2 regions of the Nonomuraea sp. NPDC004580 genome follow, and region 2 is predicted to be linked to the other one. Evidence: riboswitches for the same ligand, from Rfam matches in the RefSeq annotation. Region 2 holds a riboswitch; the other holds the start of a gene.

Region 1 (4,355 bases), on a different contig from region 2:
CCCGCAGCCGCTCGCCCGAGGCGTCCCAGGCGGTGAAGCGCATGCCGTTGGGGTGCTCGGGCAGCGAGATCTTGCGCTCGAAGACGAGGTGCTCGCCGACGACGAACGGGATCTCGCGGGTGCCGAAGAGCGAGACGGTGCCCGACTCGCGCATGGCGGCGATGCGGGCGTCCACGGTGTCGACGTCGACCAGCTCGGGCTTGTCGCCCGACAGTCCCAGCAGGACGGCCTTGTCGCTGCCGTGGCCCTTGCCGGTCAGACCGAGCGAGCCGTACAGGATGACCTCCACGCGGGACACCTGGTCGAGCAGGCCGTCCTGGTGCAGGCCGCGGGCGAACTTGTGGGCGGCGGCCATCGGGCCGCCCGTGTGGGAGCTCGACGGGCCGATGCCGATCTTGAAGAGGTCGAAGACGCTGATCGCCATTGATGTGCGCCCTTCATGAAGGGCCGGGGCCCGGCTCGGCGGGCAGCTCGGCGGGCCCCGGCGGGTGGGTCAGGAGTCGCCCGCGGTCAGGGCGGTGTACTCCTCAGGTGAGAGCAGCTCCTCGGGGTCGCCCTCCACGCGGACCTTGAACATCCAGCCCTCGCCGTACGGGTCGCTGTTGGCCAGGCTCGGGTCGTCCACGACCGCCTGGTTGACCTCGACGACCTCACCGCCGACCGGCGTGTAGATCTCGTTCACCGACTTGGTCGACTCCACCTCGCCGACGGAGTCACCCGGCTCGACGTTGCTGCCGACCTCGGGGAGCTGCACGTAGACGACGTCACCAAGGGAGTCGGCGGCGAAGGCCGTGATGCCGACGGTCACGGTGACGCTGTCCTCGACACCGCGCACCCACTCGTGCTCCTTGGTGTAGCTCAGGTCGTCAGGGATGTTGCTCACTTGTTCCTCCTGTAAAAGGGCAGCTCGACCAGGTCCACAGGTTCATGGCTGCCCCGGATGTCCACAGCCAGACCTGAATCGGCGCCGGTGTCCACGTAGGCCATCGCGATGGGCTTGCCCAGACTCTGGGAAGGCGCACCGCTGGTGACCTCGCCGACGACGGCGCCGTCTCGGGTGACCGGGTAACCGTGGCGCGGCACCCGGCGGCCCCGCGCGACCAGGCCGACGAGCCGGCGCCGTGGCTGGTCGTCCTTGACCGCCTCGAGCGCAGACCGGCCGACGAAGTCACCGGGCTTGTCGAATTTCACCACCCTGCCCAGCCCCGCGTCGAACGGGGTCAGCTCCGCGTTGAGCTCGTTGCCGTACAGCGGCATGCCCGCCTCCAGGCGGAGCGTGTCGCGGCTGGACAGGCCCGCGGGCTTGAGCCCGTACGGCTCGCCGGCCGCCGTGAGCGCGTGCCAGAGCGGGACGGCGTCCTCGCCCGCGACGAACAGCTCGAAGCCGTCCTCGCCGGTGTAACCGGTACGGGCGATGAGCGCCTGCCGGCCGTCCACCGTGCCGGGCAGGCCGGCGTAGTACTTGAGCCCGGCCAGGTCGGCGTCGGTGAGCGTGGCCAGGATCTCCTGCGAGCGCGGGCCCTGGACGGCGATCAGCGCGTACCGGCCGGAGCGGTCCTCGACCACCGCGTCGTACGCCTTCGCGCGCTCCTGCAGCTCGCGGGCGACCTTCTCGTAGTTGGAGGCGTTCGCCACGACCATGAACTCCTCGTCACCGAGCCGGTAGACGATGAGGTCGTCGAGCACGCCGCCGCGCTCGTTCACGATCATGGTGTAGCGGGCCCGGCCGGCGGCCAGCGCCGACAGGTGGCCGACCAGCGCGTAGTCGAGCGCCTCGGCGGCCTGCGGGCCGGTCAGGAAGATCTCGCCCATGTGCGACAGGTCGAACAGACCGGCCGCCTCGCGGACGGCTCGGTGCTCGGCGGACTCGCTGCCGTACCGGAGGGGCATGAGCCAGCCGGCGAAGTCGGTCAGGGTGGCGCCGAGGCTCTCGTGAACGTCTCGGAGCGGTGTCGGTCGGGACATTGGACGCACCTCAGGACAGGAGTGGATGCCAGCATCCTCCCCCTCTGTCATCGGTGCCTGAGAGCTTCGCCCGACTTTTGCCGGACTTTCACCTTCGGCGAGGCCGCGGGGCCTGCTTTCCAGAGACACCGTAGCCGTGCGGTCCTTTGCCTTGAGAGGTTCGCGGGGAGGGCTTGCTCCTTCAGGGGCCCTGACCGGCTGTCAGGGCACTCTCCCGCACGGTTTCGTCGGTGATGTCCGCCAGCCTAGTGGGGATATGGGGCTGTTGTCGCGTTCGCAGTTCAACAGGCCGCGACCAGCGTCTCGAAGAGCGCCCGATCCTCCGCCACCTCAGGGTGCCACTGCACCGCCATCGCGAACCCGGCGCCCTCCAGCTCCACCGCCTCGATCGTGCCGTCCGCCGCCGTCGCGGTGACCGACAGGTCAGGCGCGAGCCGGTCCACGCCCTGGTGGTGGTAGTGCGGCACCGGCAGCGGCTCCGTGCCCAGCGCCTTCGCCAGGCGCGAGCCGGGGACGGGCGTCACCGGCAGGTCGCCGAAGCGCCCAGGGCCTGGGCAGTGGCCGGTGTGGCCCACGACGTCCGGCAGGTGCTGGTGCAGGCTGCCGCCGAGCGCCACGTTCAGCACCTGGAGCCCCCGGCAGACGCCCAGGTAGGGCAGCCCGGCGTCGAGCGCCGCGCGCAGCAGCGCGAACTCCGCCTCGTCGCGGAACTCCCGCACGTAGCCGGTGCGCTCGTGCGGGGCCGCGGCGTACCTGGCCGGGTCGATGTCGCCGCCGCCCGCCAGCACGAGCCCGTCCAGCCGGCCCACGAGCGCGGCGGGCTCACCGGCCGGCGGCAGCACGACCGGCTGCCCGCCGGCCGCCGCCACCTTCTCCACGTACGCGTACGGCAGCAGCGCGGCAGGCGTGTCCCGCCACACCGTGAACGTGGCCTGCTCGACGTAGCAGGTGATGCCGATGACCGGACGCCGCATGGCGTGCCCCCCTCTAGAGCGGCGTGACGTACGCGCCGGAGATGCCGCCGTCCACCAGGAACTCGCTGGCCGTGACGAACGAGGCGTCGTCGCTGGCGAGGAACGCCGCCGCCGCCGCGATCTCCGACGCCTCCGCGAAGCGGCCGACCGGCACGTGCACCAGCCGCCGCTGCGCCCGCTCCGGGTCCTTGGCGAACAACTCCTGGAGCAAGGGCGTGTTCACCGGGCCTGGACACAGCGCGTTCACTCTGATGCCCTCCCTGGCGAACTGCACACCCAGCTCACGCGACATCGCGAGCACGCCGCCCTTGGAGGCGGTGTAGGAGATCTGCGAGGTCGCCGATCCCATCACCGCCACGAACGACGCCGTGTTGATGATCGAGCCCTTGCCCTGCCGCCGCATGTACGGGATGACGTGCTTGCAGCACAGGTAGACGCTGGTCAGGTTCACCTCCTGGACGCGGCGCCAGGCGTCGATGCCGGTCTCCAGGATCGAGTCGTCGTCGGGCGGCGAGATGCCGGCGTTGTTGAAGGCGATGTCCACGCTGCCGTACGTCTCGTACGCGGTGGCGAACATGCGGACGACGTCGTCCTCACTCGTGACGTCGGCCCGCACGAACAGGCCGCCGACCTCGCTCGCGGCCTGCTTGCCCGCCTCCTCGTCGACGTCCGCGCAGACGACCTTGGCGCCCTCCTCGGCGAACCGGCGGGCCGTGGCCAGCCCGATGCCGCCCGCCGCGCCCGTGATGACCGCCACCCGATCCTGCAACCGCTGCATCCCGTGTCACTCCGTTGCGATGAAGACGTTCTTGACCTCGGTGAACGCCGCCAGGGCGTCCGCGCCGAGCTCCCTGCCGAGTCCGGACTGCTTGAAGCCGCCGAACGGGGTCCAGTAGCGGACGGAGGAGTGGGAGTTGACCGACAGCGCCCCCGACTCGACGGCCCTGGCCACCCGCAGCGCCCGCCCCACGTCGCGGGTCCAGATGGAGCCGCTCAGCCCGTACGGGGTGTCGTTGGCGATGCGGACGGCGTCGGCCTCGTCCTCGAACCTGGCCACCGACAGGACGGGCCCGAAGATCTCCTCGGTGAACGCCCGGTCGGTGACCTCGGGGGTCAGCACGGTCGGCGGGAACCAGTAGCCCCTGCCCTCGGGGCACGAGCCCTGCACGTAGGGGTCGCCGTCGACGAAGCTCGCGACGCGGGCCAGGTGCTCGGCGCTGATGAGGGGGCCCATCTCGGTGGCCTCGTCGCGCGGATCGCCGACCTTGACGCCCAGCACGGCGGGGGCGAGCAACGACATGAACTCGTCGTACACGCTCGACTGGACGAGCAGGCGGGAGCGGGCGCAGCAGTCCTGGCCCGAGTTGTCGAACACCGCGTACGGCGCCGTCGCCGCCGCCTTCTCCAGGTCGGCGT
Region 2 (4,355 bases):
AAATGCCCACAAATCAGCCGATCGTCTTGCTCAAGGAGGCACACGGGGAGCGGTTCCTGCCTATATGGATCGGCATGACCGAGGCCACGGCCATCGCCCTGGCCCAGGCGGAGGAGCCGCCGCCGCGGCCGCTCACCCATGATCTCTTCCGAGACGTGCTGAGCGCCCTGGGTGTCGGCCTGCGCGCGGTCAACATCGTCGCCCTGCGCGACGGCATCTTCTTCGCCGATCTGGTCTTCTCCAACGGCGTGGAGGTGAGCGCGCGGCCGTCCGACTCGATCGCGCTCGCCCTGCGCACGGGGGCGCGCATCTTCGCCAGCGAAGAGGTCGTCCAGGAGGCCGGGGTGATCATCCCCGACGACCAGGAGGACGAGGTGGAGAAGTTCAGGGAGTTCCTTGACACGATCACTCCCGAGGACTTCGGCAGGGCGGGGTAGGTATTTCAGTGCATTTACGCTTCACGACGCGCCGAGCCGGATCGTTGACTGAGCATGGTCACGGTCCTACGGTGCAAGTGAAACCCGTGGCCGCCCTTTTACGAACCCCCAGATCAGGCCGCGGGATGAGAGAAAGCCGGAGGTCCGCGTGGCGGTCAGCAGCGGCGAGGGAAAGACGGCCGGCCAGGAAGATCCGGTGCGGCGCGAGAGCGCGCGGCAGCGTGCCGGGGAGCAGGGTCTGCTCTTCGACGAGCAGCCGACGGCGCTGCCGGACGACATCGGATACCGCGGGCCCACGGCCTGCGCCGCGGCCGGCATCACCTACAGGCAGCTCGACTACTGGGCGCGCACGGGCCTGGTGGAGCCCACGATCAGGGCCGCGCACGGCTCGGGCTCGCAGCGGCTCTACAGCTTCCGCGACATCCTGGTGCTCAAGGTCGTCAAGCGGCTCCTCGACACCGGGGTGTCGCTGCAGCAGATCCGTACGGCAGTCCAGCACCTGCGTGACCGCGGGGTCGCCGACCTCGCCCAGATCACGCTCATGAGCGACGGCGTCAGCGTCTACGAGTGCACCTCGGCGGACGAGGTCATAGATCTTCTCCAGGGCGGGCAGGGCGTGTTCGGCATCGCGCTCGGCCGGGTCTGGCGGGAGGTCGAGGGCTCCCTCGCGGAGCTGCCGGGGGAACGCGCGGCGGTCGAGGACACCGTCCCGGCCGACCACCCCGCTGACGAACTGGCCCGCAGGCGGCGCGCCCGCCGCATCGGCTGACCTGATCCCGTCTCTCACGTTCGCGCCGGGTTCCACGCTGCCCAGGACAGGGCACGCACCGGCGCGAAGCGGCGACGGAACGTCACCCGGGGTCCGGCCCTCACCGCCGGACCTGCGGTGAGGTGCGCCCGGAACGGCGGGTGCGGTGCACGGCAATCCCGGCTTACCGTAGTAATCTAGGACAGCAAGGCTGACGACCCCGTGCGGGAGAGTCCCCGGTCCTCACGGTCCGGGGCGCCGAAGGAGCAACCCTCCCCGGAATCTCTCAGGCAACCGGTACCGCTCGGGCGAGGCAACTCTGGAAAGCAGGCGCGCCCGCCAGGCGTGCCTCACCGACGGTGCAAGCCCTGCGCAGGGGTGAAGCTCTCAGGTCGCGGCGCACCACGTGGGGCCGCGCTGACAGAGGGGGAGATCCGGCACTCGCCCGCGCCCCGGCGCCGGTCTCCGTAAGCCTCGGGAGGCACACCCCATGACCGATCTGTCAGCTCCGCCGTTCTCGTCCAGGCATATCGGCCCCTCCGAGCCCGAGCAGCAGCGCATGCTCGAGGCCGTGGGCTTCGAGTCCGTCGCCGACCTCGTGGCCGTCGCCGTGCCCGAGTCGATCAGGGTCAAGGACCGGCTCAAGCTGCCCGCCGCCATCGGCGAGGCCGAGGCCATCGCCGAGCTGCGCGCCCTGGCCGGCCGTAACCAGGTGCTCACCTCCATGATCGGCCTGGGCTACCACGACACCGTCACCCCCGCCGTCATCCGCCGCAACCTGCTGGAGAACCCGGGCTGGTACACCGCCTACACGCCGTACCAGCCGGAGATCTCGCAGGGCCGGCTCGAGGCGCTGCTGAACTTCCAGACCGTCGTCTCCGACCTGACCGGTCTGCCCGTCGCCGGCGCGTCCCTGCTGGACGAGAGCACCGCCGCGGCCGAGGCCATGACGCTGGCCCGGCGGGCCGGCAAGAGCAAGAGCGACGTGTTCGTCGTGGACGCCGACGCGCTGCCGCAGACCAAGGCCGTGCTCGCCACCAGGGCGGAGCCGCTCGGCATCACGCTCGTCGAGCACTCGCTGGACGGTGAGCTGCCCGAGTGCTTCGGCGTCCTCGTGCAGTACCCGGGCGCCTCCGGGCGGCTGCGCGACTTCCGCGCCGTGGCCGCCGCCGCGCACGAGGCCGGCGCGCTCGTCGTGGCCGCCGCCGACCTGCTGGCCCTGACGCTCATCACGGCCCCGGGCGAGCTGGGCGCCGACATCGCCGTCGGGTCCTCGCAGCGCTTCGGCGTGCCGTTCGGGTTCGGCGGGCCGCACGCGGCGTACATGTCCGTACGCGAGGGGCTGCAGCGCCAGCTCCCCGGCCGCCTGGTCGGCGTGTCCGTGGACACCGACGGCGACCCCGCGTACCGGCTGGCCCTGCAGACCCGCGAGCAGCACATCCGCCGCGAGAAGGCCACCAGCAACATCTGCACCGCCCAGGTGCTGCTGGCCGTCATCGCCGGCATGTACGCCGTCTACCACGGCCCCGAGGGCCTGCGCGGCATCGCCCGCCGCGTGCACCGCCACGCCACCGCCCTGGCCGAGAGCCTCAAGGGCGCCGGCGTCGAGGTCGTCCACGGCGAGTTCTTCGACACCGTGCTCGCCCGCGTGCCCGGCAGGGCCGCCGAGGTCGTCGCCGCCGCCGCCGAGCGGGGCGTCAACCTCTGGCAGGTGGACGCCGACCACGTCTCCGTCGCCTGCGACGAGAAGACCGGCGCGACCGAGCTGGCCGCCGTACGCGCCGCGTTCGGCATCACCGGCGGCATCACCGGCGGCGTCACCGGCGGCGTCACCGGCGGCACGGAGCCCGAGCAGGCCCCCGACGCGCTGCCCGCGTCCCTGCTGCGCGAGAGCGACTACCTCACCCACCCCGTCTTCCACCAGCACCGCTCCGAGACCGCGATGCTGCGCTACCTGCGCAGGCTCCAGGACAAGGACATCGCGCTCGACCGGTCCATGATCCCGCTCGGCTCCTGCACGATGAAGCTGAACGCGACCACCGAGATGGAGCCCATCACCTGGCCGGAGTTCGCGGCCGTGCACCCCTACGCCCCCGAGGCGCAGTCCGAGGGCTACCGCGAGCTGATCGGCACCCTGGAGAGCTGGCTGGCCGAGGTGACCGGCTACGACGCCGTCTCCATCCAGCCGAACGCCGGCTCCCAGGGCGAGTTCGCCGGGCTGCTGGCCATCCGCGCCTACCACCGCGCCAACGGCGAGGGCGAGCGCGACGTGTGCCTCATCCCGTCCTCCGCCCACGGCACCAACGCCGCCAGCGCCGTCATGGCCGGCATGCGGGTCGTCGTCGTGGCCTGCGACGACGACGGCAACGTGGACCTGGCCGACCTCGACGCCAAGATCGGCAAGCACCGCGGCGCGCTGGCCGCGATCATGGTGACGTACCCGTCCACGCACGGCGTCTACGAGGAGTCCATCACCGAGGTCTGCGCCAAGGTGCACGAGGTCGGCGGCCAGGTCTACGTCGACGGCGCCAACCTCAACGCCCTCGTCGGCCTGGCCAAGCCGGGCGAGTTCGGGGCCGACGTGTCCCACCTCAACCTGCACAAGACCTTCTGCATCCCGCACGGCGGCGGCGGCCCCGGCGTCGGGCCCGTCGCGGTCCGCGCCCACCTGGCCCCCTACCTGCCCGGCCACCCGCTGCGCGGCGGCACGCCGGTCGGGCCCGTCTCCGCGGCGCCGTACGGGTCGGCGGGCATCCTGCCCATCTCGTACGCGTACGTCAGGATGATGGGCGCCGAAGGGCTCACCGCCGCCACGCAGCAGGCCATCCTGTCGGCGAACTACCTCGCCCGCCGGCTGGCCCCGCACTACCCGGTGCTCTACACCGGCCGCGGCGGCCTGGTCGCGCACGAGTGCATCATCGACCTGCGGCAGATCACCAAGGAGACCGGCGTCACCGTGGACGACGTGGCCAAGCGCCTCATCGACTACGGCTTCCACGCGCCGACCATGTCGTTCCCCGTGGCCGGCACGCTGATGATCGAGCCCACCGAGAGCGAGGACCTCGCCGAGCTCGACCGGTTCGTCGACGCCATGATCGCCATCCGCGGCGAGATCGCCAAGGTGGCCTCCGGCGACTACGACAAGACCGACAACCCGCTGCGCAACGCGC

The links. A riboswitch is a leader RNA that binds a small molecule or an ion and turns the genes downstream of it on or off. The one in region 2 is predicted to bind glycine.
Region 1: it holds a riboswitch for glycine, as region 2 does, so the genes downstream of both, gcvT (glycine cleavage system aminomethyltransferase GcvT) here and gcvP (aminomethyl-transferring glycine dehydrogenase) in region 2, are expected to answer to the same signal.

Annotation. Positions count from the first base shown of each region.
Region 1 covers NZ_JBEXLH010000025.1:54,223-58,577, forward strand. Annotated here, with positions in the region: gene ABZW11_RS24870 (L-serine ammonia-lyase) at 1-424, opposite strand, end outside; gene gcvH (glycine cleavage system protein GcvH) at 494-883, opposite strand; gene gcvT (glycine cleavage system aminomethyltransferase GcvT) at 880-1,965, opposite strand; glycine riboswitch at 2,095-2,192, opposite strand; gene ABZW11_RS24885 (gamma-glutamyl-gamma-aminobutyrate hydrolase family protein) at 2,247-2,939, opposite strand; gene ABZW11_RS24890 (3-oxoacyl-ACP reductase) at 2,953-3,717, opposite strand; gene ABZW11_RS24895 (aldehyde dehydrogenase family protein) at 3,724-4,355, opposite strand, start outside.
Region 2 covers NZ_JBEXLH010000029.1:61,746-66,100, reverse strand. Annotated here, with positions in the region: gene ABZW11_RS27150 (bifunctional nuclease family protein) at 1-437, shown strand, start outside; gene ABZW11_RS27145 (MerR family transcriptional regulator) at 586-1,206, shown strand; glycine riboswitch at 1,401-1,498, shown strand; gene gcvP (aminomethyl-transferring glycine dehydrogenase) at 1,676-4,355, shown strand, end outside.